DNA from 2 places in the Neisseria dentiae genome. Region 2 is predicted to be linked to the other one. Evidence: predicted binding sites of a transcription regulator. Region 2 holds the regulator's gene; the other holds the start of a gene.
What was found. The regulator sigma-54, encoded in region 2, starts transcription at its own class of promoters, with help from an activator protein. The targets are predictions, from matches to a motif close to CTGGCACGCTTCATGCTT.
Positions count from the first base shown of each region.

Region 1: H3L92_RS09160 (pilin) is a predicted target of sigma-54. The motif match lies at 13,090-13,107, and genes of this name have one in related genera.

Region 1 is NZ_CP059570.1:1,929,361-1,944,467, forward strand. It holds gene ccoP (cytochrome-c oxidase, cbb3-type subunit III) at 1-693, shown strand, start outside; partial or broken gene H3L92_RS13350 (IS30 family transposase) at 1,168-1,993, opposite strand; gene H3L92_RS09105 (hypothetical protein) at 2,347-2,571, opposite strand; partial or broken gene H3L92_RS09110 (IS5 family transposase) at 2,908-3,658, shown strand; gene H3L92_RS09115 (YiaD family glycine zipper/OmpA-like lipoprotein) at 3,906-4,589, opposite strand; gene H3L92_RS09120 (YoaK family protein) at 4,786-5,640, opposite strand; gene moaA (GTP 3',8-cyclase MoaA) at 5,958-6,932, opposite strand; gene H3L92_RS09130 (LrgB family protein) at 7,183-7,878, opposite strand; gene H3L92_RS09135 (CidA/LrgA family protein) at 7,875-8,213, opposite strand; gene H3L92_RS09140 (hypothetical protein) at 8,678-8,896, opposite strand; gene H3L92_RS09145 (C40 family peptidase) at 8,907-9,470, opposite strand; gene H3L92_RS09150 (ABC1 kinase family protein) at 9,746-11,395, shown strand; gene H3L92_RS09155 (pilin) at 11,905-12,372, opposite strand; gene H3L92_RS09160 (pilin) at 12,444-12,902, opposite strand; gene pyrE (orotate phosphoribosyltransferase) at 13,758-14,399, opposite strand; gene H3L92_RS09170 (exodeoxyribonuclease III) at 14,539-15,107, shown strand, end outside.
Region 2 is NZ_CP059570.1:1,829,601-1,844,707, reverse strand. It holds gene ribF (bifunctional riboflavin kinase/FAD synthetase) at 70-999, opposite strand; gene tal (transaldolase) at 1,241-2,296, opposite strand; gene H3L92_RS08725 (KpsF/GutQ family sugar-phosphate isomerase) at 2,380-3,354, shown strand; partial or broken gene H3L92_RS13330 (lipoprotein signal peptidase) at 3,387-3,533, opposite strand; gene H3L92_RS08720 (hypothetical protein) at 3,587-4,042, shown strand; gene H3L92_RS08715 (hypothetical protein) at 4,014-4,340, shown strand; gene H3L92_RS08710 (KdsC family phosphatase) at 4,504-5,040, shown strand; gene lptC (LPS export ABC transporter periplasmic protein LptC) at 5,037-5,615, shown strand; gene lptA (lipopolysaccharide transport periplasmic protein LptA) at 5,596-6,132, shown strand; gene lptB (LPS export ABC transporter ATP-binding protein) at 6,358-7,086, shown strand; gene rpoN (RNA polymerase factor sigma-54) at 7,162-8,511, shown strand; gene hpf (ribosome hibernation-promoting factor, HPF/YfiA family) at 8,690-9,010, shown strand; gene clpA (ATP-dependent Clp protease ATP-binding subunit ClpA) at 9,390-11,669, opposite strand; gene clpS (ATP-dependent Clp protease adapter ClpS) at 11,670-11,984, opposite strand; gene H3L92_RS08670 (cold-shock protein) at 12,226-12,429, shown strand; gene H3L92_RS08665 (DUF1653 domain-containing protein) at 12,516-12,722, shown strand; partial or broken gene H3L92_RS13325 (lipoprotein signal peptidase) at 12,700-12,864, opposite strand; gene smpB (SsrA-binding protein SmpB) at 12,850-13,389, shown strand; gene H3L92_RS08655 (hypothetical protein) at 13,708-14,049, shown strand; gene guaA (glutamine-hydrolyzing GMP synthase) at 14,152-15,107, shown strand, end outside.

The DNA.
Region 1 (15,107 bases), 100 kb from region 2:
CCCGCCAACTGCTTCACCTGCCACGGCGACAAAGGCCAAGGTATCCAAGGCTTGGGCCCGAACCTCACCGACAGCGTTTGGTTGTGGGGCGGCACCCAAAAAGCCATTATCGAAACCATCACTAACGGCCGCCACAACCAAATGCCCGCTTGGGACAGTTTCTTGGATAAAGACAAACTGCACATCATGACCGCCTATGTGTGGGGCTTGTCTAACAAAGACGGTAAAGCGCCGGCCAAACCTGCCGAAGCTGCTCCCGCTGCTGCGTCTGCCGGCACAACTCCGGCTTCCGAACCGGCAGCTTCCGCCCCCCAAGCCGCTTCTACTCCTGCAGAGCCTGCCGCCGACAAGGCCGATGTAACTTACGACACCCAATCCGGCACACCTGTCGGCACTTTCTACTTTGCCACCGGTAAAAGCGAAGTGGCCGCCAACGCAGCCGCTATCCTGACTGATCTGATTAAAGCCGGCAAAGAAGGCAAAAAACTGGTTGTCAGCGGCTACACCGACAGCACCGGCAATGCAGCCGCCAATGAAAAACTGTCGAAAGCACGCGCCCAAGCAGTAGAAGCTTTCTTAAAGGCACAAGGCGTTGATGCCAAAAACATCGAATTACGCAAACCGGAAAACACTACAGCAGCCCAAGGCAACAATGCCGCAGGCCGCCGTGTAGAAGTGAAGGTTGAAGGCTGATTGCCATCCGTTAAAAAAAGCCCTGAGATTTTCTCAGGGCTTTTTTTAAGAACTGAAGTAGATTAGCGGTCATAATGGACTTCTGAAATGAATATGACCATAGTTAATCAATCTAATTTTTCGCTTAATTAATATTTTGGCTGATTTTTTAGAGAACTTAGCTTCTAATGGGCAAAACGATTGTGTTTCCAACCCTCTTAGATGTGGGAAAAGGTCGGGTTGTTTACACTTTTTATGCCAAACGACTTTTGCTTTTTGCTGGAATGATGGTTTCGTGATTTTTGAGCATTCTCAAGAACAATGCGGCTTTGCCGTACCTTTCGGTATTCTTGACAACCCTCAAAAATCCCAAAATGGGTCTGCATGCAAAAACGGAAAGTGTAAACAACGCTAGAATTTCCTACATCATCATCATGAGTTTCAAGCACAACACTCAGGTAGTAGTGGTTGGAACAGATTTTAAGAATAAAACACTTGGTGTTTCAATTCATCTTGAACCCAGCGTATTTGCCGAGAACTGATGTTGCGGAAAACCGTTTGTTGGGAAAATATTGACGGATGGGTCCGTTGGTGTTTTCAATCAGCCCTTTCTCTCAAGAATGGTAAGGACAGCAAAATAAGTTTCCGCCACCAATGCTTTAGCTATTTGGATGTGCCTGTAGAATTCTTTGCCGTTACCCACAGTGATAGTATGTTCCCCAGCTTTATGTACCCTTCAATACCCTTATAACGGCATTGGCAGTGTCTTTGGCTTTGAAATTCTTCAATTTGCAGATGATGGTGTAGCAGATAATCCGCTTAACCAAGGTCAATAGTGCGTTTTGCTGATCTTTGCCGACGATGGTGTCGGCCTCCCAATCACCAATGCTGAATTTTTTTGTTCAACGATGGCCAGGGGGCTTTTCTATACTGCTGCCGTACTTTTTACGGTAAGGTTTGCTGCCTATTCGGAGATATTGCCACAGAGTTCCGCCATTGCTTTTGTCTTGGTGCAGACGGCGGTAAACAGTGCTGCGATAGAGCGTGATTGGGTGGTGTGTGTGAAGAATAAGGGGGCGATTTTGTCGAATCAGCCAGGAATGGAGCTTATAGAGTTTCCGTTTGCTCTGTTTGTTTTGGCGGCTTCGCTGTTGGGTATTTTCAGCGTTGTATTACCCCTTTGGGCACAAAGTTGTCTGATTTCGCGGCTGATGGTGCTTTTGCGGCGGTCAAACTATTTGGTAATTTCGGTGATGGTGTGGTGACGATAGAGGTATTGGATGTGGTATTCTCCATCTTGGTTCAGTTGTGTGTAGCTCATGGTAATCTTTCTTGTCGGGAAGCGGATATGCTACCGCGTACTGGCTTTTTCTGTTGTGGAAAGTTGCACTTCAAGTCCGATCTGCTGCATATGTAAATAAACATCAGCTTGCGTTTCAGGCCACTATAAGCACTTCCCTGCCTCTTATGAATATACCATTTCCGTCGGCCGTCTGCACTGTAACTGAACTCGTCCAAGTAACTTTTATGCCGTATATACCACAGCTTCAGTTTTCGTTCGAAGTCTGTGTGGGTGGCTGTAAACAAGTTATCTCACGATGCTTTTAATTCTTTAGCCGCAGCAGATTTGGGGCGGTGGGTCAGGCATTTGCGGATAGTTTGTTGTTAATGGAGTTAGCATAACTGGAAAGGAACACCGAGAAAGAGTTTAGTCAATTCTTTAAAGCCACTGGCGGTAATAATTGGAATGCGTATGCCTTGATTCATCACTGTCTTTAACCTCAATTCATAAAGTACCGTCCTCTTCTGCCTGACATATTGCGTGTAAATGACTCGATCATTGAGGCTGTTCATAGACACCATCACGCCAAAAACTCTGCCAAAATCGGTGGCACCCATGATGATGTTAGCAATAGGGTGCCGCTCGATGCGGGACAGTTAAGGTGCTTTGCCTCAGATGAATTAGGCGCATTGCATAGGTTTACTTGAGAGGTATGTATTCATCAGGCTTCTTAGCAGCGGGGAAAATTTAGCGTAGGCAAAGCATTTGTATCTTTGTTTGCCACTTCTACGGCCATATTTGATGAAGGTGTTTTGATGGGAAAACGGACATTTTTTACATTCAACTTGATAACAAATCACTGAAATAAACGTATCGTAAGGCTTTCAGCAGTTTTTACCAACCAAAATGTCCAGGGTCTGTCGACATTCAAGTTTTCAGTGTATCCTATCCTCATGACCAGATATATTCTTACCGATGCACAGTGGGCAAAAATTGAGCCTTTATGCCAAGGAAAAGTTGGCGATGCCGGCCGAACCGCTGTCGATAACCGATTATTTATAGAAGCCATACTATGGATTATCCGTACCGGCAGTCCTTGGCGCGATCTGCCCGAAGAGTTCGGTAATTGGAAAAGTATCCACAAACGCTACCGCAGATGGGTCTTGGCCGACCGTTTTCATGATATTTTTGAAGAACTGAACCGTGATCTCGATATGGAGTATGTCATGATTGACGGCACAATCGTCAAAGTTCACCGCCACGGTCAGGGTGCAAAAGGGGGACTCGAAATCAGGCCATCGGCCAATCCAAAGGCGGGATGACGACCAAGATTTTGGCTATGGTGGATGCTTTGGGGAACCTGATTGACTTCAAACTGATGCCTGGTCAGCGCAATGACATTTGCGGCGTAGAACCGCTGATTAAAGAAAAGGAATTTGATGCTTTATTGGCGGATAAAGCCTTTGATGCCGACTGGCTGGTCGAAGAGTTGACCGAAAGGGGGAGTAAGGTGGTTATTCCGCCGCGTAACAACCGCAAATTGCAGCGGGAACACGACAAGATGATGTATTGCTGGCGACATTTGATTGAGAACTTTTTTGCAAACTCAAAGAATTCAAAAAGATTGCGATGCGCGCAGAAAAAACCGACCAATCTTTTGCTGCCAATATTTACCTTGCTGCTGCCGTATTGAAATTGAGGTAAACTTGAATGTCGACAGACCCCAGTAAACCGAAAGCGATTTGTTGAACCTGCTAAAAGTAACCAACAGGCTACGTGCGTCTGTTATTGCCTGAAAGACAGCCCAAATACCCGATAATCAGGGTATCTTGAAGAGGAACTCAGAGAATACTTGAAGTAAAAACAGCCGAAATTCTGTGTTCGGATTTCAGCTGTTGAGTAAAGAGCTATTTTGCAAAGATCTCAACCTTTTTATCTCTCTGCCCGATGCTTACTGTTGCTGCTGTTGCGCCGCACGCACGGCGTTTTGGTCGGGGTTGATCAGGATTTCCACGCGGCGGTTTTTGGCGCGGCCTTCGGCGGTGGCGTTAGACGCAACCGGCTGGCGCGAACCGTAACCGATGGTGCTCAGGCGCGAAGTGGCCACGCCGCGTTGGTTCAGGTAAGAAGCCACGGCTTGCGCACGGCGTTTCGACAGCGGCTCGTTGATGGCGTCGGAGCCGGTGTTGTCGGTGTGGCCGGCCACGGTTAAGGTGGTGTCGGGGTATTGCACCAGGGTTTCGGCCGCTTTGTTCAGCGCGTCCATCGCATTGCCGCTCAGGCTGGCGCTGTTGGTGGCGAAAGTTACGCTTTCGGGCATCACCAGTTTGATCTGGTTGCCTTGGCGTTCCACTTCAACATTGGTGTTGGCCAGGCTCTCGCGCAGTTTTTTCTCTTGGTAATCCATATAGCCGCCGATACCCGCGCCTATTGCACCGCAAGCCAGCGCAGAGTTGCGCGCGCCTTTGCCGCCGTGGGTCAGGGCGCCGACGATGCCGCAGGCAGCCGCGCCGCCCAAGCCATACATAGCGGTTTTGCTGGCTTTCTGCTGGCCGGTAACGGGATCGGTTACGCAGCCTGCCAATACCATGGCGGAAGCGGCAGCCAAAACGGTTAAGGGTTTCAACATTTTCATGAGGTTCCTTTCAAAATCATTCGATATGCGGCAAACGCCCCGGCGGGGTTTGCCCTGATGCAAACTATATAGAACATCGGCACGGCATAACAGTTTGCTTAACTTGATATTACACGCGGCAGCGGTTCATTACTTTCCGCACGGCGCAAAGGCCGTCTGAACGCCGAAAGCGTATCTTTTGCGACACAGGCCGCGCTTATCTGCCGCGCGCGTGCTGCTGCAAACGGCGCACCAGCTTCAGCTTGAGGCGCAGTTTCACATCGTAGCCCACCGAGCCGGAACCCAACACAAACAGCACCACCGACACCGGCAACGCGAAATAATGGCCGGCGCTGTGGTAGCCCCACGCGCCGATCAGCCCGCCCGCCAAAAAGGCAGCCAACAGCCCCGCCAGCAGCTTGGCTTTGGGTTTGTTGGTGTGGATGTGCGGCAGTTTGGGGTTGTCGCTGCGGTGGTAATACAGCATTTTTGAAATTTCTATGCCCAAATCGGTTACCGTGCCTGTCATATGGGTGGAGCGGATGGCACCGCCCGACAACACTGTCATCACGGTGTTGTGCATACCCATGATGAAACACAACAGCAGCATGGCCGCAACGGGCAGGCTGCCGCTGTGCCAGTCGGCCACGATGGCGCCCACCGCGCCGAACAGCAGCAGATATACCGCCTCCAGCCACATCGAAAAACCGAAACCGCCGCGGAAGCGGTGCCGTTTCGCCCACAGAATCACCCAGCTCGAATGCGCTGCGCCCAAAATAAAAAACACCATGCCGGCAAAAGCGATCAGCGCCAGCCGCCATTCGCCCAAATATGCCATATCCGCCGCATACGACATTTCGCCGGTAACGTGCGAGGTGTAGCGCGCCACGGCAAAAAAACCGCCCGCGTTGATTGCGCCCCCCAGCATGGCCATCAGATAGCCGAGCAGGCGGAAGCGCGCATCGCTGATGTTGTGTTCGTGCAGATAGGGTTTGTCGGCCTGCCAGAACGGCGGCGCGTGTTTGCGGCTGCGGCGCGGATGGGGCGCGGGGCGGGCGTGTTGGTTTTCCATACGGCAACGGGCGGAGCAGACGGGTTGATGCCGGTATTGTACAAGGCCGTCTGAAAAAATATAAGGGCATTGCGCCGCTTTGCTTTTTGCCCGAACAGACCGGCAACACCTATGCCTGATTTTTCAGACGGCCTCCAAGCCTTTGCAAAATTCGTCGGTATTTTCAAACCCCTGCGTCATACCCGGGCTTAACCCGGGTATCTGCCATTTCTTTTGAAACAAAAAGATACCCGGGTTAAGCCCGGGTATGACGCAAGTGTTTTGGAATTTGCGGTGAGTGTTGCCAAGCACGAAGCCCTAACCTGCCGCCCCAACGTTCAGCCGCCGGTTAATGCCATCACGCGGATGATTTTTTTCGGATTTTCAACAAATTCGTGCTTTTCGGGCTTTTTCTGCACGGCATCGCGGATGGCCTGCTCCAGCTCGGCGTCGGTGCAGCCTTCGCGCAACAGCGGGCGCAGCGGCACTTTGTCTTCCTGCCCCAAACACAGGTGCAGGTTGCCGGTAGCGGAAAGGCGCACGCGGTTGCAGGTGGCGCAGAAGTGCTGGCTCATCGGGGTAATCAGGCCGAGGGTGAAATCGCCGCTGCCGCTTTGCCAGTAGCGCGCGGGGCCGCCGCCGATTTTGCCTTCGAACGGCGTGAGGTTGAATTTCTGCTGCAATTGCGCCAACACGGGTTGCAGGCTCACCTTGGCATGCGCCTGGCCGGTGGCGCCCATGGGCATGGCTTCGATTAAATTGAGGATAAAGCCGTTTTCGATACAGAAGGCGACCATATCGTCCAAATCGGTGTCGTTCACGCCTTTGAGCGGCACCATATTGATTTTGATGCGCTCGAAACCGGCTTCTTTGGCGGTTTTGATGCCGTCGAGCACTTGGGGCAGGCAGTCGGTGCCGGTGATGTCTTTCACGCAGTCGCCGCGCAGGCTGTCGAGGCTGATGTTCAGGCGGCGCACGCCCGCTTGGCGCAGCTCGTGGGCGTGTTTGCCCAATTGCGTGCCGTTGGTGGTGAGGGAAATGTCTTCGACGCCGGGCTGGCGGTTGATTTCGGCGGCCAAACCGGCCAAGCCTTTGCGCAGCAGCGGTTCGCCGCCGGTGAGGCGGAAACGCTTGGTGCCCAACCGCGCGAATGCGGCCGCCACACGCGCCAGTTCTTCGAGCGTTAACCAATCTTTGGGCACGGCAAAGCCTTTGAAGCCTTTGGGCAGGCAGTAGGTGCAGCGCAAATCGCAGCGGTCGGTTACGGATATGCGCAGATAATCTACGGTGCGGCCGAATGCGTCGGTTAACATGATGGCAGTCTCGGTTGTGCGGTGTGTTGATTGTATGGCCGCGCACGCTTTTTGTTGATGATGCGTTGTGGTTAGCGGCTAGTTATTTCGGGGAATATACAGGCCGTCTGAAAGAATAACAAGCGTGGGGGTTATTCTTTCAGACGGCCTGTTGCAGCTATAGTGAATCCACTTGTTTAGTAACAGTTCGTCATACTCGGGCTTGACCCGAGTATGACGTATGTACTTTTTCTTAAGTGGATTCACTATATCAAACGCCCATCAGCGGAACCAGCAGCGGCACCAACGCGGCGGTAAGCACGCCGTTGAAAATCAGGCCGAGGCTGGCATAGGCGGCGAGCTTGCGGCTGCGGTCGAGCGATGCGGCGATACCCATTGCGTGCGAAGCCGCCCCCATCGACATCCCCTGCGACGTGGGCAGCTTGATGGTGCTGGCGCTCATCAGCCTGAAGCCGACCATCTGCCCCATCATGCCCGCCAGAATCACGGTGGCGGCGGTGATGGCGGGAATGCCGCCGATGGCGCGGGTGATTTCGATGGCAATCGGGTTGGTAACCGATTTGGCCGCCAGCGACAACACCACTTCGCGCCCCGCGCCCATCCACTTGGCGATATACACGCCGGTAACGATGCCGGTTACGCTGCCCGCCGCCTGCGACACAATAATCGGCAGCCACTGGCTGCTGATTTTTTTCCAGTTGAGATAAAGCGGCACCGCCAGCGACACCACCGCCGGTTTCAGCCAGAAATCGATAAACGCGGCCGCTTCGTGATAGGTTTCATAGTCGATGCCGACGGTTTTCAGATAAACAATCACCGTGGCCGAACTCAACACCACGGGGTTGCACAGAAAACTGCCCGTGCGGGCGCGCAGCACATTGGCCACCCAATACACGGTTACCGTGATAAACAGCAATAAAGCCGGATGCGCGAGCATTTCCATCACCAAAACCTCCGCATCAGCTCGTGCACCTTGCCGGTAACGAACATCACCAGAAACGTGCTCACCAGCGTGGCGGTGGCGATGGAAAGCAAATCACGCCCCACCACGTCGAGATAGCTCATCACCGCCACGCACGGCGGCACCAGAAACAGCGACAGGTTGCCCATCAAAACATCCACCATCTGCTGCAACCAAGCGGTTTTCACCCAGCCCGTATGCAGCGCGGCAAACAAAAAACCCATACCGATAATGCTGCCGGGCAGCTTGATGCCGGTGAAATGCACCGCCGCCTCTCCCACGGCCAAAAAGCCGAAAATAATGCTCAACGCTCTAATCATGGTTCGGTTTCTCCTTTTTGTTTTATTTATTATTGCGCCGGTGGTTTTCAGACGGCCTGAAGCACTTGCCGAAACCGCCGCCGCCACCATAAGGCAGGCTTCGAAGCGTATTTCTTTAAATTATTAATTAATCGGAATCATACCCCCGCACAGGCCGTCTGAAAAGACAGGCGGCGGTTTTCAGATTTAGCGGTTCGAGACCTTTGCAAAAATACCTTAAGGCCGTCTGAAATGCTTAAATCCCGTCATTCCCGCGTAGGCGGGAATCCAGTCGTTTTTCATAAGTTATTGAAATAAAATACTTGATGGTTTTAAGGCTGGATTCCCGCCTACGCGGGAATGACGATAATCGGATGTTCCAAACGGCCTAAACGAATTTTGCAAAGGTTCAGGCCTGAAACCTTTCCTTCCGCAAATAAAAAAACGGAACCCTTTCGGATTCCGTTTTTTATTCTGCGCCGCCTTCAGCTTTTGCGGTAAGGGTTTTCCACGCCGTCTATCAAGCGGTGCAGGTATTCGCGTAGCTGTGCTTCGCCGCAGCCCATCAGCAGCGCGTCTTCAAAAGCATCTTGGGCGGCTTGGTAAAGCTCGGTCATGTTTTCCGTCATCACCTTGATTTTTTCGGTGCAGGAAACGATTTCGCCGTTGTCGCTATACCATTTCGGCATTTCGGGCATACTCATCATAACAGCCTTAATTCAAAAAGCGCGAAGGGTCGTTTTTCTTCACGCGGCGGGCAGTGGCGTATTTGGCTTTCCAATATTTGTTGTTCAGGCTGGTGATTTCGATGCGTTTGCCCGCCCTCGGGGCGTGGATAAAGCGGTCGTTGCCGATATACAGCCCCACGTGCGAAATGCGGCCGCCGCCCATCGTGCGGAAAAACACCATGTCGCCCGGCTGGAGGTTGCTTCGGCTCACATATTCGCCCATTCTGGCCTGTTCGGCCGATGTGCGCGGCAGGCTGATCTGCATACTGCGGCTGAAAATATGCTGCATAAAGCCGCTGCAATCGAAACCCGTGCGCGCCGACGAACCGCCGTAGCGGTAAGCCACGCCGAGCAGCCCCATCGCGCTGCCTATCAAATCGTCGGCATCACTGCGGCTTATGGGCCTGCTGCCGCCCGAACCGCCCGCAGGCTCATATTGCGGAGCCTGCAAACGGATAAGGTTTTCCAAATCATCGGCCTGCGCCGCGCCCGACAACATCAGGCAGAAAGCGGCCAGCGCCGCCGAAAAAAATCGTTTGAAATTTGCCATAGGTGATTCCGTTGTTTGCCGTCCCGCCCGCAGGCGGCCGGAGTGCAATCGGTTTTCAGACGGCCTATGCCGCCCTGATTATGTTATTCTGTGTGCCACGCCGCAGATTTGCAGCCAATAATAAGGCCGCCATGCTGTCGAAAAACAGATCGAAACATGGCGGAATATGCGCCGTTTGCTGCGTGTTTTTTGCCGCCCGCAGGCGGCAAGACCCGATTTTCACAGTAAAAACCCGTTCGTGCAAGGCATGAACCCTGAAAAATACTGCAAAAACCATGATGATTCCAACGCTACTGGCCATGCGCGACTTTGCGCGTATGCGCGAGATTATCGCCATTTTAACCAAATACGGCCTGGGCGAATTTGTGCAGCGCATCAAGCTGTCATACCAGCACAGCACCGATGCCGAACCCGCGCCCGAAAGCCGCTATATGAGCACGCCGCGCCGCTTCCGCATGGCGTTTGAAGAGTTAGGCCCCACATTCGTGAAGCTCGGCCAAGTGCTTTCCACCCGCGTTGATATTTTCAGCGCCGAGTGGATAGAAGAATTCGAGCGGCTGCAAAGCAACGTGGCGCCGATACCCAGCGCCGACATCCGCGCCTTAATCGCCTCCCACCTCGGGCAGCCGGTGGAAAACGTGTTCAAACACATCGACCCCAAGCCCATAGGCAGCGCCTCGATTGCGCAAGTGCACCGCGCCGAGCTTGCCGGCGGCCAAACCGTGGCGGTGAAAATCAAACGCCCCGACATCGAGCCGACCATACAGGCCGACCTGCGCATTCTAACCCATCTGGCCAACCTGATCGAATCAGAAATCCCCGAAACCCGCCGCTACCAACCCGTGCAGATGGTGCAGTATTTCGCCAGAAGCCTTGCCAAAGAAACCGATTTATCGGTGGAGCTGCGCTATATGCAGCGGTTTGAAACCACCTTTGCCGGACACGGCTTTATCCATATCCCCAAAGTTTACCAAGAATATTCCAACCGCCACATCCTTGTGCAGGAATACATCAGCGACACCCTGCTCAAAGACATGCCGTCTGAAAGCCTCGACGCCGCCACCCGCCGCACTCTGGCCGGCCGCATCACCGACACCCTGTTCACCATGATTCTGAAACAGGGCTTTTTCCACGCCGACCCCCACCCCGGCAACATCTTCCTCAACAGCGAAGGCCGCATCACCTTGATCGATTTCGGCCTTGTCGGCCACCTCAGCAACACCCGCCGCCGCGAAATCATCGAACTGATTACCGCCCTTGGCCGCCACGACCAATTCAGCATGCAATATGTGCTGATTAACTGGGCGCAGGGCGAATTGCCCGACGAAAACCTGCTCGGCGCCGACGTGCTCGAAATGCTGCTCAACTACGAACACACCCCCATACGCGACCTGCGCATCAGCCAAGTGATTAACGACATCACCCAAATCATGCGCCGCCACGGCCTCACCCTGCCGGGCGACCTCGTGATGCTGTTCAAAACCCTGATTACCCTCGAAGGCGTGGTGAAACGGCTCGACGGCAGCACCGAACTTTTAGAGCAGGCCAAACCCATCGTGGCCGAAGTGTATGCCGAACGCGCATCGCCCGAACACATTTTGCGCAAAAGCAAAATGCACGCCCAAACCATCGTGCAGGCGCTCGACGAATTGCCGCAAAACCTCTTCCGCTTAAGCCGCCGCCTGCAAAAAGGCCAAGTCGGCCTCAACATCGACTTCAAACACTTCGACCACTTCAGCCACCAACTCGACCGCGCCACCAACCGCCTCACCATGGGCATCGTAACCGCCGCCCTCATCATCGGCTCGTCGATCGTGATGAGCATAGAAACCGGCCCCAAATTCATCGGCTTTCTCGGCTACCTGCTCGCCTTTGCCAACAGCGTGTGGATTATCTGGTCGATTTGGCGCTCGGGAAAACATTGATAAAAAGCGGCTTGTATGCACCGCTTTGGCTGTCTGAAAATATTTTCGGAAAGGTGGTTTGGGTTACCAAACCCGACACCTTGCAATAATAAAACGGGTTTATGTTGGGTTTTCAACCCAATCTACGGCTCTCAAAACAAGCTTTTGGTAGGTCGGGCATTTATGCCCGACACAATCCGCGCCCAAACAAAAGTCGGGCATAAATGCCCGACCTACGGCTACTCTCAAAACAAGCTGAGACCTTTGCAAAATTCAACACCACCTGAAAAACCTGATTTCCGTCATTCCCGCGTAGGCGGGAATCCAGACGCTTGACATTCAAGTATTTGTTTAATCAATAATTCAATACTTCCATCTGGATTCCCGCCTACGCGGGAATGACGATAACTGGATGTTTCAGACGGCCTCAAAGAATTTTGCAAAGGTCTCAAGCTTTTGGTAGGTCGGACATTTATGCCCGACACAATCCGCGCCCAAGTAAAAGTCGGGCATAAATGCCCGACCTACGGCTACTCTAACGTTAAGAGCGGATTATTACATACGGCAGGCACCAAATCTGCATGCAAGTCGGTTCCGCATTCCCATATGCCCGTGTTCATAGAATAGCGCACGGTAATTTTTTTATTTTGTATATTGTCGTTCACACCCGCAGATTTAAACGTTGCCGTAAGCAGGCAGCGTTTATTGGTAGTATCCGAGGAAACCCCGATACCTTCCACATATTTCCCTTCGGTAACCTCACCCGTAAACCATGCGGCCGTATTAACGCATTGCTCAATGCTGCCGGTAGATACCGATTCCACCAAAGGGGTTTTCAAGCCCTTGAGCAACGACATTCCCTCGGCCACTTGCGCTTTACCCGTATAGTTGGTGTACATGGGTAAAGCCAGAGCAGCCAAAATACCGACAATGGCCACAACCGTCATCAATTCAATAAGCGTAAACCCGCTTTGTGCCGTTTTTTTATAGTAATTCATTTGCCCCCCGTTTTTAAGAAAAAGCCCGCTTACGCGGGCTTCAGCATGATTATGTTTGGATTTAAGGATTATTAGCTTTTCGGTTGGCAAGCGGCCGGAGCTACGTTTTTATCCAAGTTGGTATTGCAATCCCATGCGCCGGTTGCGGGCGTGAAAGTCATGGTAATAGTTTTACCTGCAACCTTATCATTAACACCTTCTGTAGCTGCCTTGAATGTGGCAACCACTTCACAAGTGCTATCTTTTGTAGTGGCCGTAATACCACTTACATACTTACCCTGTTTAACAGCACCCTCATACCATGCAGGTTTAGGAGTTGCGGATGAATTACAAGCATTAGTCAAGCTGCTTGAAGCAACTGCTTCAATCAGCGGTGTTTTCATGCCGCCAATCAAATCATAACCTTCGGTGGCTTGTGCGCGGGCGGTGTAATCACCATACATCGGCAACGCAATCGCAGCCAGAATACCGATAATCGCCACAACGATCATCAACTCGATCAGGGTAAAACCTTTTTGAATAGCTTTCATGTTTAAAACTCCAGTTAAAAATTTAAAAGTGAATAAAGTTATTTAATAGTTATAAAAACCGTAATGTGCTTGGCACGTTTTGTACTGCTTGTTACTACAACCAAAAGAAGAAGGAATTTACAGCTTGCCGCTTGGGTTTTGCTTTCTGCCTGGGCTTCGGCTTGGCCTGCTGCGGTTGCAAGGTATCAAGCAAAGGCCGTGCCACCATGAAAAATTTCGGTTCGATTTTTTATATTTTATTGATTTTATGATATTTTAATTTTATGACTTTGTTTTGTTAATGCTAAAGCAATTATTCCAACAAATTGTTAACTTAACTTAACATGACGATTTTCGGCAGCAGGGTGCCGTATTTGCGAACATGAGGGTTATTTTTTTGTCATGCACCGTTTTTTGTCAGTTGGCCGGCATAAAAAGGAAAAGGCCGTCTGAAATATTTCAGACGGCCTGAAGGCGGTAGGTTGGGTTGCCAAACCCAACACCTTAAAGCAATAAAACGGGTTATGTTGGGTTTTCAACCCAACCTACCACTACTATGCAGTCCCCTCCCCCTGCGGGGGAGGGTTAGGGAGAGGGCGGCAAGCCGCGAGGCTTGCTGAATTTATTTAGGCCGTCTGAATATTCAGACGGCCTGAGACCTTTGCAAAATTCAAATTGCTATCTAAAAAATCTGAACTCCGTCATTCCCGCGTAGGCGGGAATCCAGACGCTTGGCATCTAAGTATTTGTTTAATCAATGCTTCAATATTTCCATCTGGATTCCCGCCTACGCGGGAATGACGGAATCTAAGCATTTCAGACGGCCTTAAGGTATTTTTGCAAAGGTCTCGGCCTTTTTATCGGAAAACAATCCAATCATGCCACGCCGTAGCGTTCGCGGTAGGCGCGCACGGGTTCGAGATAACGGCCGAATTCGGCGTGGTTTTCGAGCAGCGAAAGCAGGTCGCGCAGGTTGGCGATGGCCACCACGGGCAGGCCGTATTGTTGTTCCACTTCCTGCACGGCTGATTTTTCGCCCGTGCCTTTTTCCATGCGGTCGAGTGCGATGGCAACGGCGGCGGGGGCGGCGCCTTCGGCTTCGATCAGTTTCACCGATTCGCGCACGGAGGTGCCGGCGGAAATCACGTCGTCGATAATCAGCACGCGGCCTTTGAGCGGTGCGCCCACCAGCACGCCGCCTTCGCCGTGGTCTTTGGCTTCTTTGCGGTTGTAGGCAAACGGCACGTTGATGCCTTTTTCGGCCAGCATCATGGCTGTGGCGGCGGCGAGAATGATGCCTTTATAAGCGGGGCCGAACAGCATATCGAACTGGATTTTGCTTTCGATAATGGCTTGGGCGTAGAAACGCGCCAGCGCAAGGGTGGAGGCGCCGTCGTTAAACAGCCCGGCGTTGAAAAAATAAGGCGATTGGCGGCCGGCTTTGGTGGTGAATTCGCCGAACTTCAATACGTTTTGCTCGAGCGCGAATTTTAAGAAATCTTGGCGGAAATCAGACATTTAAAGGCTTTCTTGAATCGGGTTGGAAATTGCGCCGATTATAGCAAACCTGCGGCGGCGGCAAACGGGCTTTCTGCGGAATAACGGTATTTCGGGTAAAATGCGCGCTTCTGTTATTCTCACTTGATCACACATTTTTATGCTGAAAATTATTTCCGCCAATGTAAACGGCATCCGCTCTGCTTATAAAAAGGGTTTTTACGAATATATCGCCGCATCGGGCGCGGATATTGTGTGCGTGCAGGAATTGAAAGCGCAAGAGCCTGATTTGTCGGAAGATATGAAAAACCCGCACGGTATGTACGGCGTGTGGCATTGCGCCGAAAAGCGCGGTTACAGCGGCGTGGCGGTATATAGCAGGCAGCGCCCCGACAATGTTCAGATCGGTATGGGCATCGAGGAATTCGACCGCGAAGGCCGTTTCGTGCGCGCCGATTTTGGCAACCTGAGCGTGATTTCGCTCTATCTGCCTTCGGGCACCAGCGCGCCGGAGCGGCAGGAGCTGAAATACCGCTTTCTCGATGCTTTCTACCCCATGCTGGCGGAGATGAAAGCGGCGGGGCGCGATATTGTGGTGTGCGGCGACTGGAACATCGCCCACCAAAACATCGACCTGAAAAACTGGAAAGGCAACCAGAAAAATTCGGGCTTTCTGCCCGAAGAGCGGGCATGGATAGGCAAGGTTATCAATGATTTGGGCTGGACGGA
Region 2 (15,107 bases):
ACTTCATTTGCGGCGGCAATAAAAATCCGGATTATTGCGATGTGGTTGAAAATATTGTGACTGCACGCCCTAAGCCTTCACCCAGTTTTTCGCCGCATCCATATCTGCCCAAATCTGGTGTTTCAAATCTTCGATATTGTCGAATTTTTTTTCGTCGCGCAGTTTGTGCAGAAAGCGCACGGTCAAACGTTGGCCGTAAAGGTTTCCTTGAAAATCAAAAAGATGCACTTCCAGCTTTTGGCGGCGCGACTTCGATACGCTGGGGTTGAAACCGAAACTGGCCACTCCCCGCCGTTTGCCGAAGCTGCCTTCGGCCTCCACCACAAACACGCCGCCCAAGGGGTAGTGGTGCTGCGGAAGCTGCACGTTGGCGGTGGGGCAGCCTATGGTGCGGCCGAGCTTGGTGCCGTGCTTGACATGGCCGCTGAGCGTGTAGTCGTGGCCGAGCAGTTTGCAGGCGTGTTCCAATTGGCCGTCTGAAAGGGCTTTGCGCACGGCAGTGCTGCTGGCGCGGATGTTTTCCACCAGCACCGAGGGCGTGCGCTCAGTTACCATGCCGGGTTGGTTTTGCAGCAGCTCGAAGCTGCCTTCGCGGCCGGCGCCGAAACGGAAATCGTCGCCGATCAGCAGGTATTTGGTGTTGAGGGTTTCGCGCAAGAGGCTGTCGATAAAGGTTTGCGCACCCATATCGGCAAAGGCTTGGTTGAAGCGCAGCACCCACACCGCATCAACACAGCCGGTTTCCCTTAAAAGTTGCAGTTTGCTGCGCAGGGGCGAAATACGGTAAGGCAGCCCGCGGCCGCTTTTGCGGGCGAAAAATTCTTGCGGCTGCGGCTCGAAAACCACTACCACCACAGGCAGGCCGCGGCTGCGGGCTTCTTGCTTGAGCCGTTGCAGAATATGGCGGTGGCCGAGGTGGACGCCGTCGAAGTTGCCGATGGTAACGGCGCTGCCGTGGGGAAAGTCGGGGCTGATGCGCCGACCGAACCAGATTTTCATAGGGGTTGTTCTGTGCGGTGTGTGTCAAACGGGCGGTATTGTAAGCCGATTCGGCGGCTTGCGGAATATGCGGCGGGAAAACTTGTTCGGGCGCAGCATTGCCCTTCTTGCGGTTTGACAGATTGAGGCCGTCTGAAAAACTTTTTTCAGACGGCCTCGGTGCAAACCGGCCTATATTATCTCGGCAAAACCCGTGCTTTCTGCCGAACGGAATATCCGCGTCATACTTGGAACACTTCCGTTAAGCCAAAGGCTCGAGCAGTTTGGCAAATGCGTCTTCAAACTGTTTCAGGCCGTCTTCCTGCAAGCGCAGGGCGAGGGCTTCGAGATCGATGCCGAGTTTTTCGGTTTCGGCCAAAACGGCAAGCGCTTCGGTTTGGCCTTCGGTGAGCGTGGTTGCCGCGGTGCCGTGGCCGATAAAGGCTTTCAGCGTAGCATCGGGCACGGTGTTGACGGTGTCGGGTCCGATCAGGCTGTCAACATAAAGCGTGTCGGGATAGGCGGGGTTTTTCACGCCGGTGGAAGCCCACAAGAGCTGTACGGGGTTGGCGCCGGCGGCTTTGGCGGCGGCAAATGCTTCGCCGCCGAAAAACTGCTGCCAATCCTGATAAGCGGCTTTGGCCAGCGCAATAGCTACTTTGCCTTGCAAAGGTTGCGGCAGGGTGGTGTCGAGCGCGCCGTCCACGCGCGAAATGAAGAAGCTGGCCACCACGCGGATATGGTTTACATGCATGCCGGCCGCCAAGCGTTTTTCAATGCCTTTCACATAAGCGGCATAGGCTTTGAGGGTTTGTTGGCGCGAAAACAACAGCGTGAGGTTGATGCTGAGGCCGTCTGAAACCAATTGCTCCAATGCGGCCACGCCCTCATCGGTGGTGGGCACTTTAATCATCACGTTGGGGCGGTTGATGGCGGCGTGCAGGCGTTTGGCTTCGGCCACGGTGCCGGTGGTGTCGTGCGACAAATCGGGGGCAACTTCCAAACTCACAAAGCCGATTTTGCCGCCGCTTTTTTCATATTCAGGAAGAAACACATCACAGGCAGCCTGCACATCGGCAATAGCCAGCGTTTCGTAGATGGCTTTCGGGTTGCGGTTTTGCTGTTTCAGCGCAGCGATTTCGCCGGCATACAAAGCATCGCCTGCAAACGCTTTCTGGAAAATGGCGGGGTTGGAAGTAACGCCGCACACGCCCTGCCGCATCATTTCGGCCAGCTCCCCGCTCTGCACCAGCGAGCGCGATAAATTGTCGAGCCAGATTTGTTGGCCTAATGCTTTAACGTCCGATAAAATAGTCATCTCTGAAATCCTTGTTATTTATTGAGAAAGTAATGATGCTAACCCGATTCTCCATATTTGGGTAGCCCTGCGGGAAAACAAGCATGGAAAATTCCGAACAATATCTGAACTGGGCGCGCGAGGTTTTGCGCATCGAAGCCGAAAGCCTGCACGAAATCGCCGCCGAACTCGACGGCAGCTTTACCCGCGCCGCCGACGCCCTGCTGCAATGCCGTGGGCGCGTGGTGATTATGGGCATGGGCAAATCGGGGCATATCGGCCGCAAAATTGCCGCCACCATGGCATCCACCGGCACGCCCGCGTTTTTCGTCCACCCCGCCGAAGCCGCACACGGCGACTTGGGCATGATAGTCGACGGCGACGCGGTTATCGCCATTTCCAACTCGGGCGAGAGCGACGAAATCGCCGCCATTATCCCCGCGCTCAAGCGCAAACACATTACCCTGATTTCGATTACCGCGCGCCCGCAGTCCACCATGGCACGCCATGCCGACATCCACATCACCGCCGCCGTGTCGCACGAAGCCTGTCCGCTGGGGCTGGCGCCCACTTCCAGCACCACCGCCGTGATGGCGCTGGGCGACGCGCTGGCGGTGGTGCTGCTCAAAGCGCGCGAGTTCACGCCCGACGATTTCGCCCTCAGCCACCCCGCCGGCAGCCTCGGCAAACGCCTGCTGCTGCGCGTGGCCGACATCATGCACGGCGGCGAAGGGCTGCCCGCCGTGGTAAGCGGCACCTTATTGAAAGACGCCATCGTTATCATGAGCGAAAAAGGCTTGGGCATGCTGGCCGTTACCGACGGCACAGGCCGTCTGAAAGGCGTGTTTACCGACGGCGACCTGCGCCGGCTGTTCCAACAGCGCGACAACTTCGCCGGGCTGACGGTTGACGAAATCATGCACGCCAACCCCAAAACCATCACCGCCGACAAACTCGCCACCGAAGCCCTGAAACAGATGCAGCAAAACCACATCAACGGCCTCTTGGTGGTGGAAGAAGGCGGTTTGGTTGTAGGCGCGCTGAATATGCACGACCTGCTGAAAGCGCGTATCGTCTGATCGGCGGCACACCGTTTTCAGACGGCCCGAATTCAAGCCTGAGACCTTTGCAAAACCCTCAGATACGGATGCAGTTCAAGGCGTAGCAGCGCAGCGAGCGCAGACATAACATGAAGTCAGGCAAGCGAGCGAGCAGTACCCTAAAGGGCATAAACACACAACGCAGAAATGCGCCGCAGATGGGGTTTTGCAAAGGTCTCAGCCCATCGTTTTTAACCCGCCGGAGTATGGCATGAAACCCCACTGGCTTTTAACCGGCTGTATGCTGGCCGCCGCCGCGCAGGCACAGCCCCTGAACCAACAAACACAGGCGCACTACCAAGCGCAAACGACCGCCATGCAGCCGTATCTGCCGATCAAACTCAACAGGTTTTTAACCATTAAGGCCGTGTCATTCCACAACGGCGGCACGCACGTTTTATATGAAACAGCGGCGGCCGAACCGGGCGCCGAAGTGCAAAATGCGGTGGATACGGTGCGGCAAAACTCGCGGCTGGCATATTATCTGGACGTGTGCGGCAGCCGGCCGCCGCTGCAAATCATCAGCAACAGCTATTGGGTGCAGGATGCCGCCGGCAGGCTGGTGGCGCGCTGGGCAAACACACCCGAAATGTGCGGCAGAAAAGAAGCCCGCGAAAAAAAGCACGCAACAGGGCCGCATGGTCAGAAAAAACGTGCGGCTCGATGAAAGCAGCGTTAAAAACGGCGTGATGACCGCAGCCTACACCCTAACCGACCGCGATTTCAACGACATCGCCACCATGCTGCCGTTTGCAGTCAACGCCATGAAAAAGCAGGTAAGCGCCATCGTGTGCCGCCCCGAAGGCGGCATGCTGTCCGGTTTGCAGGCCGCAAGGTTTATCGTGCGCGACAAACACGGCAAAGCCCTGCCGCCGGTGGATATTTCGCCGATAGACTGCACGCCGCAGCCAGCCGCCCAACCGCAGGAGGGCGAAGACAGACCGCGCCGCAAAGCCAAAGGCTGAGACCTTTGCAAAACCCTCAGATGTGGATGCAGTTCAAGCTGAACCGCGCACCCAGCCCATTTACATTTTCAGACGGCGTTTAAACTTTACGGTGCTAAAATAAACCGCTGTTATTCGCCCAGGCCGTCTGAAAACCGTTTATTTTTTAAAGAACACAACCCGAATGCAAACCCTAACCCCCGAAATCCAGGCGCGCGCCGCCGCCGTCAAGCTGCTGATTATGGACGTGGACGGCGTGCTTACCGACGGCCGCATCTTCATCCGCGACAACGGCGAAGAAATCAAATCGTTCCACACGCTCGACGGCCACGGCCTGAAAATGCTGCAAGCCACCGGCGTGCAAACGGCCATCATCACCGGCCGCGACGCCCCGTCGGTGGGCGTGCGCGTCAGGCAGCTCGGCATCGGCCACTACTATAAAGGCATACACGACAAACGCGTCGCCTATGCGCAGCTGCTCGCCGAAGCGGGGGTGGAAGAACACGAATGCGCCTTTATCGGCGACGATGTGGTCGATTTGCCGGTAATGGTGCGCTGCGGCCTGCCCGTTGCCGTGCCCGAAGCCCACTGGTTTACCCTGCAACACGCCGCCTACGTTACGCAGAAAAGCGCGGGCAACGGCGCGGTGCGCGAATTGTGCGACCTGATTATGCAGGCGCAGGGCACGCTCGAAGCCGCTTTACAGGAGTATGTAAAATGACCAGATGGCGCTACGGCTGGCTGTTTCCGCTGGTTCTGGCGATTTGCCTGGGCGGCCTTTCCGCCTGGCTCGGGCGTATCAGCCAGGTTGACGTGGAAGAAACCGCGCTCAACCCCAACGAACCGCAATATTCGATGACGGGCATCAACGGCAAACGTTTCGACGAACAAGGCCGTCTGAAAGAAAACCTCGGCGCCGAAACCGCCTGGCAGCTGCCCAAAAGCGACGACGTAACCTTTGAAAAACCCGAGCTTGCCATGTATAACGGCGGCCAACTACTCTACACGGTAAAAAGCAACGAAGCGCACTACAACACCGAAAACCGCAAAGTACAGTTTCAAAACAACGTGGTATTAACCAAAAACGCCGACGCACAACGCCCCGCCGGCATCTTGAAAACCAACAGCCTAACCATAGATACGCAAACCGAAACCGCCGAAACCCAAGATGCCGTCGAATACCGATACGGCGATTCCCACGGCACGGCAAACGGTTTGGTGTACGACCACAAAAAAGGTTTTTTAAACCTGCCCTCCCGCGTGAAAGCCATTATTTATGACCCGAAAAATCTATAAAACCGCCCTGCTGGCCGCCTTAACCGCCGTTGCCGCCGCCCCCGCCCTCGCGCTCGAAAGCGACCGGCAGCAGCCGATTCAAATCGAAGCCGACCAAGGCTCGCTCGATCAGGCCAACCAAGTAACCACGTTCAGCGGCAACGTGATTATCAAACAAGGCACGCTCAACATCAGCGCCGGCAGCGTGCGTGTGTCGCGCAACAGCAAAGGCGAGCAGCAGATGAACGCCAGCGGCAGCCCCGTGCGCTTCAGCCAAACGCTCGACGGCGGCAAAGGCACCGTGAAAGGCCAGGCCAACAACATCGATTACTCGTCGGCCACCAACATCGTGAAACTGATCGGCAACGCCAAAGTAGAGCGCGGCGGCGACTTGGCCGAAGGCGCCGTGATTACCTACAACACCCGCACCGAAGTTTATACCGTGCAGGGCAGCAAGGCTTCCGGCGGCAAAAGCGGCAAGCGAGTAACCGTGGTTATCCAGCCTTCCAGCACCCAATCGCAAGGTAAGAAAAAATAACCCACAGGCCGTCTGAAAAACCGGCAATAACGCCGCACCGCTTTTCAGACGGCCTGATACCTTTGCAAAAATGCCGGATGCGGATGCAGTTCAAAGCGCCGCACACATTTGCCACGGTGTGCGCAAACAAGAATCAAGACATACAAATCTTCACAAAGGTTAAAAAAACCTTTCAGACGGCCTAAAAACCGATTACAATAGTAACCATCACCAAAGAGCACGCATATGAGCCAAAGCCGCTTAAACGTACAAAACCTGCAAAAAACCTTCAAAAAGCGCCAAGTGGTGAAAAACTTTTCGCTGGAAATCGAAAGCGGCGAAGTGGTCGGCCTGCTCGGCCCCAACGGCGCCGGCAAAACCACCAGCTTTTATATGATAGTGGGGCTGATTGCCGCCGATGCAGGCAGCGTAGAATTAGACGGCCAAGAAATCCGCCACCTGCCGATACACGAGCGCGCCCGTTTGGGCTTGGGCTACCTGCCGCAGGAAGCGTCGATTTTCCGCAAAATGACGGTGGAGCAGAATATCCGCGCCATTTTGGAAATCCGCCTGAAAAACAAAAGCGAAATCGATGCCGAGCTTGAAAAACTCTTGGCCGATCTGAATATCGAGCGCCTGCGCAACAACCCCGCGCCGTCGCTCTCCGGCGGCGAACGCCGCCGCGTGGAAATCGCCCGCGTGCTGGCCATGCAGCCGCGCTTTATCCTGCTCGACGAACCCTTTGCCGGCGTTGACCCGATTGCCGTTATCGACATTCAGAAAATCATCGGTTTTCTGAAAACCCGCGGCATCGGCGTGCTGATAACCGACCACAACGTGCGCGAAACCCTGCGCATCTGCGACCGCGCCTACATCATCAGCGACGGCACCGTGCTGGCCTCCGGCCACCCCGAAGAGCTGGTTAACAACGAACAGGTGCGCGCGGTGTATTTGGGCGAAAACTTCAACTATTAACAGCCGGCAATTGGGGGTTAATCCGGTCCGGCGCAAACCGCACATTACGCTTTTACTCAAGAAGAAAATAACAACATGAGTCAAAACATAGGATTAAAACTCAGGCAAACCCAACAGCTCAACCAGCGGCTGCAACAGTCGCTGCGCATACTGCAAATGTCGGGGCTGGAACTCGACCGCGAAGTCGACGACTGGCTGCAAGACAACCCGCTTTTGGAGCGCGCCGAATACGACGAAGCGGCAGAAGCCGAATTCGAGCGCATTTCCGCCGCGCAACCCAAAACCAACCAAGTCGGCGGCGACGATGCCGAAGACGTTTGGGCCACCATCGCCGAAGAAGACGACTTCAACGCCTATCTGCACAAACAAGTGTGCGAACACCCCTTAAGCGAAGCCGAAGCCGCGCGGGTGCATATCCTGATTGATTTTCTCGACGAACAAGGCTACTTCACCGACAGCATCACCGATGTGCTCGACCAAACGCCGTTAGAGTGGATGCTGGAAGAAGAAGATATGCAGAACGCGCTCGATCTGCTGCAAACCTTCGACCCCCCGGGCGTGGGTGCCGCCGACCTCACCGAATCGCTGCTGTTGCAACTGATGCGCCTGCCCTCCTCACCCGAGCGCCAGCTTGCCGCCAAAATCGTGCAGCTGCATCTCGACGATTTGAGCCGCAGCCGCCAGCAGAACACCGCCAAATTCCGCAAATATTTTCCCGATGCCGAAGCCGAAACCCTTCAGACGGCCTTAGACCTGATCGCCAAACTCAACCCCTATCCCGCCTACGGTTTCGCTTCCGCCGAACCTACCGCCTATGTACAGCCCGATATTTGGGTGAAAGAAACCAAAAGCGGCTGGTCGGTCAGCAGCAACGAGCGCGTGTGGCCGAAAGTGCAGCTCAACAGCGAATATTGCGAACTGCTCAAACAAGCGGGCGACATCAGCCCCGAATGGAAAGAAAAACTCAGCGAAGCACGCCAGAAAATCGACAGTCTCGAACTGCGCAAAAGCACCGTGATGCGGCTGGCCGAATATATCGTGGAAAAACAGGAAGATTTTTTCGTGTTCGGCGAAATCGGCCTCACCCCCATGCTGGTGAAAGACGCCGCCGCCGCGCTGGGCGTGGCCGAAAGCACCGTGTCGCGCGCCGCCAACCACAAATATTTGGCTTGCCCGCGCGGGGTGTTTGCGTTACGCTATTTCTTCACACAGGCCGTTGCCGCCGAAGACGGCGAAGGCGTGAGCCAGAGCGCGGTGAAAGCCGTTATCGCCCAACTGGTTGAAAGCGAAAACAAACACAAACCTTATTCCGACGATGCGCTAAGCAGGTTGCTGAAACAGCAGGGCATCGACATCGCCCGCCGCACCGTAGCCAAATACCGCGAATCACTGAATATTCCGAACGCACACCAACGCAGGCCGTAACGGCCCGGCCCGAACCAGGCAGGCCGTCTGAAAAATTTAATCTGCATCAGCAAAACCTTTCAGACGGCCTGTTATAGTGAAACCCGAACAGTTTGACTTTTGCGGCAGCCCGAACCGCAGGCAAACCTGTCGATTTCCGCCGTACACCAACGGCACAACCCAACCGAAGGAGTAAGCCATGAATCTGAAAATTACCGGCCTCAATTTCGACGTAACCGAAGCCATCAAAAACCATGTGGCCGCCAAGCTCGAGCGCATCAACCGCCACGCCGCCAACGTGATTTCGGTAGCCATTACCCTCTCGGTGGAAAAGGTCAACAACAAGGCCGAAGCCGATGTGCACTTGGCCGGTAAGGATTTGCACGTAGAAACCGTTGAATCGGATATGTATGCCGCCATCGACGTGCTGATGGACAAACTCGACCGCGCCGTGCTGAAACACAAAGAAAAAAGCAACGACGTGCGCGCCACCCCCAAACCCGCACCGGCCGAAGAATAACCGCTTGCCCGTGCCCCGCAATACCAAACGCCCCGTTTTACGGGGCGTTTTTTATGCGCAACGACGTTCAAATCCGCTTTGGCGAAGCTTTTGCAAAACTCCTTCAGGCCGTCTGAAATGCTTAAATCCCGTCATTCCCGCGTAGGCGGGAATCCAGATGGAAATATTGAAGTATTGATTAAACAAATACTTGGATGCCAAGTGTCTGGATTCCCGCCTACGCGGGAATGACGGAATTCAGGTTTTTTCAGATAGTAATTTGAATTTTGCAAAGGTCTCAACCTTTGCACAAACACTTGACGCCGTCTGAAAAACGGTTATTTTGTTTTCAGACGGCCTTTGCCTCGGGCAACTGCCTTCTGCAATCCGCCGTGCGCGTTCACACCGCCGCATCTGCCGCTTTTTTCGGTGCAGTTTTCTTAAACTTCAACACGGCTTCTTCTTTGGCCGCATCCCAGTCTATGCGCACAAAACCGCCGTCGGCAAGGCGGCCGAACAGCAGCTCGTCGGCCAGCGCCTTGCGGATTTTGTCCTGAATCAGGCGGTTCATCGGGCGGGCACCCATCTGCGGGTCGAAACCTTTTTCAGCCAGATATTTGCGCAGCGCCGGCGTAAACTCGGCCTCCACTTTTTTATCAAGCAGCTGCTGTTCCAGTTGCAGCAGGAATTTATCCACCACTCTGGCAATCACGGCTTCGTTCAACGGCGCAAACGGGATAATGGCATCCAAACGGTTGCGGAATTCCGGCGTAAACAGCTTGTTGATGGCCTGCATTTCGTCGCCGCGCTCACGCTTGCCGGCAAAACCGATGGCAGGCTTGCTCAGGCTTTCGGCACCCGCGTTGGTGGTCATGATGATAACCACATTGCGGAAATCGGCGCTCTTGCCGTTGTTGTCGGTGAGCTTGCCGTGGTCCATCACTTGCAGCAGCACATTGAAAATATCAGGGTGGGCTTTTTCGATTTCGTCGAGCAGCAGCACGCAAAACGGTTGTTTGTTAACCGCTTCGGTCAGCAGCCCGCCCTGCTCGAAGCCCACATAGCCCGGCGGCGCGCCGATCAGGCGCGATACGGCATGGCGTTCCATATATTCCGACATATCGAAGCGTTGCAGCGGCACGCCGAGCGAGAAGGCGAGCTGGCGCGCCACTTCGGTTTTGCCCACGCCGGTGGGGCCGGAAAACAAAAAGCTGCCGATGGGTTTGTCGGGCTGCCCCAAGCCGGAGCGCGCCATTTTCACGGCAGCCACCAAGGCTTCGATGGCGGCATCCTGCCCGAATACCATGTTTTTCAAATCACGGCCCAGATATTGCAGCACTTGTTTGTCGTCGTGCGACACGGTTTTTTCGGGAATGCGCGCCACTTTGGCCACCACCGCTTCGATCTGGGCTTTGCCGATAACCTTTTTCTGCTTGGATTTGGGCAGAATCCGCTGGGCGGCGCCGGCTTCGTCCATCACGTCGATGGCCTTGTCGGGCAGGAAGCGCTCGTTGATGTAGCGGGCGGACAGCTCGGCGGCGGCCTCCAGCGCGCCTGCCGTGTAGCGCACTTGGTGGAAATCTTCAAAGGCGCTTTTCAGGCCTCGCAGAATCTGCACGGTTTCGGCAATACTCGGCTCGACGATGTCGATTTTCTGAAAACGGCGGCTTAAGGCATGGTCTTTATCGAAGATGGTGCGGTATTCGTTGTAGGTGGTGGCGCCGATGCAGCGCAGCTGCCCTTTGGCCAGCGCGGGCTTGAGCAGGTTGGAAGCGTCCATCGTGCCGCCCGACGTGCTGCCCGCGCCGATGATGGTGTGGATTTCGTCCACAAACAGCACGGCATTGGGGATTTTCGCCAGCGCTTTTAAAACGGCTTTGATGCGCGCCTCGAAATCGCCGCGGTATTTGGTGCCGGCCAGTAGTGCGCCCATATCGAGCGAAAACACGGCGGCCCCGCGCAGGGTGTCGGGCACTTCGCCTTTCACAATCAAATGTGCCAAGCCTTCGGCCAGCGCGGTTTTGCCCACGCCAGCTTCGCCCACCAGCAAGGGGTTGTTTTTGCGGCGGCGGCAAAGGGTTTGCACCAAACGCTCCATTTCGTGTTTGCGGCCGATTAGGGGATCGATGCGGCCGGCCAGCACTTCGGCGTTGAGGTTGACGGTGTAGTCGGCCAGCGCATCGCCGCTGCCGGCGGCCCGGTCGCCGTCGTCTTCTTCACGGCTGCTGCCGTTGCTGCCTTCAGGCGTGATGCCGTGGGCGAGGCAGCGCAGCAAATCGTAGCGCGTAACCGATTGCAGTTGCAGGAAATACACCGCATGGCTGTCGGTTTCGCTCATCAGCGCCACCAGCACGTCCACCGGTTTCACTTCTTTTTTGCCGGCCGACTGCGCGTGCACCATCGCCCGCTGCAATACGCGCTGGAAGCCGAGGGTGGGCTGGGTTTCGGTGCTGTCGAACAGGTGCGGCGGCAAGGTCGGGGTGTTGTCGACCATGCTGCTGATCAGCTGTTCGGTGAGCACGCTGCAATCCGCACCGCAACGTGCCAATATGCCGGCTACGTCTTCGCTCTGTTCGATGAGTGCCAAAAGCAAATGCTCCAAGCTGATCAGCTCGTATTTGTGCCTGCGCGCATCGGTGTAGATCTGTTGCAGAATCTGTTCGAGTTCGGCTGAAATCATTTAAACCTCCTCAACAATACATTGCAGCGGGTGGCCTTCCTGCCTTGCGCGCTGCAAAACCTGTTGTTGTTTGGTATCGGCTATATCGCGTGTGTACACGCCGCACAGCCCTTTGCCTTCGTGATGCACCAGAAGCATCACGGCCACCGCCCGCTCTTCGGGCAGCATGAAAATGCCGGTGAGCACTTCCACCACGAAATCCATGGTGGTGTAATCGTCGTTGAGCAGATAAACGCCATACCGTTTGGGCGGAGTGGTTTTGCTGCGGTTCAACAGATCGGTTTCGGCATCGCGGCGGGTTTGGTTTTGACTCATATTAATCTTTAAAATATGGTTTTGGGGCGGTGTTGATGTTGTTTTTTGCTTTATTTTAATAAATTTCGATATTTTTCCCAATCTCCCCTTGACTGGACCATACAACATAGGTAAAAAGCCTTCTTAGCAGAGCTTGGCATCTAAAAAAGCATAATGGTTTGGGAGAAACTCGAAACTTTTGGTTTTTACATGTTGCCTGAATTTTGCTGTTTTTGTTAATTTTTTTAGTATAGGAAGTTCAATGGCAACCGGTATTGTTAAATGGTTTAACGACGCTAAAGGTTTTGGTTTTATCACCCCCGACGAAGGCGGTGAAGATTTGTTCGCTCACTTCTCTGCCATCAATATGGAAGGTTTCAAAACCCTGAAAGAAGGCCAACGTGTTTCTTTCGACGTAACCACCGGCCCCAAAGGCAAACAAGCCGCCAACATTCAGGCTGCTTAATCAAATTGGGCCGGAGTGTTCCGGTTTCAATTCCCAAAGTATGGCGGGTTGCAAAACCTGCCATTTTTGTTTTTTCAGACGGCCTTATGAACACAGTCAAACCCGGCATCTACCGCCACTATAAAGGCAATTTATACGAAGTGCTCGGCACCGCCCGCCACAGCGAAACCGAAGAAACCTTAGTGGTTTACCGCGCCCTCTACGGCGATTACGGCCTGTGGGTGCGCCCCGCCGCCATGTTTGCCGAACGCGTCGGCGGCGTTTTGCGCTTTACCTGCATACGCGAATTTTAAAATGTTGAGACCTTTGCAAAAAAGTCAGATGTGGATGCAGTTCAAGGCGTAGCAGCGCAGCGAGCGCAGACATAACATGGAGTTAGGCAAGCGAGCGAGCAGCGCACAACGCAGAAATGCGCCGCAGATGGCTTTTTTGCAAAGGTCTCACGTTTTCAGACGGCCTTTTGCTACAATAGGCCGTCTGAAAAAAAGCAACCGAACCGAAATATCGAATACCATGAGCATCGCCAACAACCGCAAAGCCTTTCACGACTATTTTATCGAAGACCAAATCGAAGCCGGTTTGGTGCTAGACGGCTGGGAAGTGAAAGCCGTGCGCGCCGGCCGCGTGCAGCTGAAAGAGAGCTATATCCACTGGAAGAAAGACGCGTTTTATCTGGTGGGCTGCCACATCACCGCGCTGCCCACCGCCTCCACCCATGTGAAGCCCGACCCGGTGCGCCAGCGCAAGCTGCTGCTGAAACAGTCGGAAATCAACAAATTAATCGGCAAAACCGAGCGGGCGGGCTACACCATCGTACCGTTAAACCTGCATTACAGCCGCGGCTACATCAAAATGGACATCGGCCTAGCCAAAGGTAAAAAGCAGCACGACAAACGCCAGAGCATGAAAGAAGCCGATTGGAAGCGCGAGAAACAGCGTTTGATGAAAAACGCGGGTTAACGGCCTGAAATTTTTGAAAAAAACCAATTCAACCCTGAAAAGGTTGGTGCCTCGTCATTCCCACGCAGGCGGGAATCCGGCCCCAAAATCATCAAGTATTTTATTTCAATAACTTACGAAAAAACGACTGGATTCCCGCCTGCGCGGGAATGGCGATGGTTGAATATTTCAGACGGCCTAAACGACTTGCAAAGGCCTCGGCCTATATGTTTTTTACAACCGGTTTGCGTAAAAAAGCGCAAGAACCCTTTTCAGACGGCCTGCATAACCCAATAATGCAGGCCGTCTGAACACATTCGCAACCACGGAGTTTGCACCATGCCCCAAGCCTCGCTCGCCCTGCCGCTGTTTCTGATTATCGCCGGCGCCGTGTGGTTTCTCAAAGCCACCGGCATCCTGCCCGCCACCGCCACGCTGATTGCCATCGGCCTGGCCGTTGCCGGTGTGGCCGTGCTGGTGATGGACGGCATCAACAAACAGTCGGTCGTATCCGGCCCGCTCTTGATTTACATCGGCGCGGCGGTTTACCTGAAAAGCCAATACCTGCTGGGCATGTCGCCTTTGGTGGCGCTGGGCATGATGGTGCTGGGCTGTCTGCTGCTGCTTTCGCGCAGCAACATCGTGCCGCACAAACGGGTGAAACTGCCCAACGGCGAATAATCCGCCGCACGCATCAGGCCGTCTGAAAAATGATACAATAGCGCATTTTTCAGACGGCCTTTTTGCCGGCCTGCCGTTTCCCTTTTCCCATCGAAGACCATCATGACCCAAGACAAAATCCTCATCCTCGACTTCGGCTCGCAAGTCACCCAGCTTATCGCCCGCCGCGTGCGCGAAGCCCATGTTTACTGCGAACTGCATTCTTTCGATATGCCTTTGGCCGACATCAAAGCCTTCAACCCCAAAGCGATTATCCTTTCCGGCGGCCCCAACTCGGTTTACAACTCCGATTATCAGGCCGACACCGGCATCTTCGATTTGGGCGTGCCCGTGCTCGGCATCTGCTACGGCATGCAGTTTATGGCACACCATTTGGGCGGCGAAGTGTCGCCGGGCGACCAGCGCGAATTCGGTTATGCGCAAGTGAAAACCATCGATTGCGAATTAACGCGCGGCATTTCAGACGGCCAGGCCAACACGCTCGATGTGTGGATGAGCCACGGCGACAAAGTATCGAAACTGCCCGAAGGCTTCGTGGTGATCGGCGACACGCCGAGCTGCCCGATTGCGATGATGGAACACGCCGAAAAACAATTCTACGGCATCCAGTTCCACCCCGAAGTGACCCACACCAAACAGGGCCGCGCGCTGCTGAACCGCTTCGTGCTGGACATTGCCGGCGCCAAACCGAGCTGGACCATGCCCAACTACATCGATGAAGCCGTCGCCAAAATCCGCGAACAAGTAGGCGGCGACGAAGTGATTTTGGGCCTGTCGGGCGGCGTCGATTCCAGCGTGGCCGCCGCGCTGATCCACCGCGCCATCGGCGACCAACTTACCTGCGTGTTTGTCGATCACGGCCTGCTGCGCCTCAACGAAGGCAAAATGGTGATGGATATGTTTGCACGCAATCTGGGCGTAAACGTGATTCATGTGGACGCTACCGAACAGTTTATGGGCAAACTCGCCGGCGTAACCGACCCCGAGCAAAAGCGCAAAATCATCGGCGGCGAGTTTGTGGAAGTGTTTGATGACGAAGCCAAAAAACGCGTTAACGC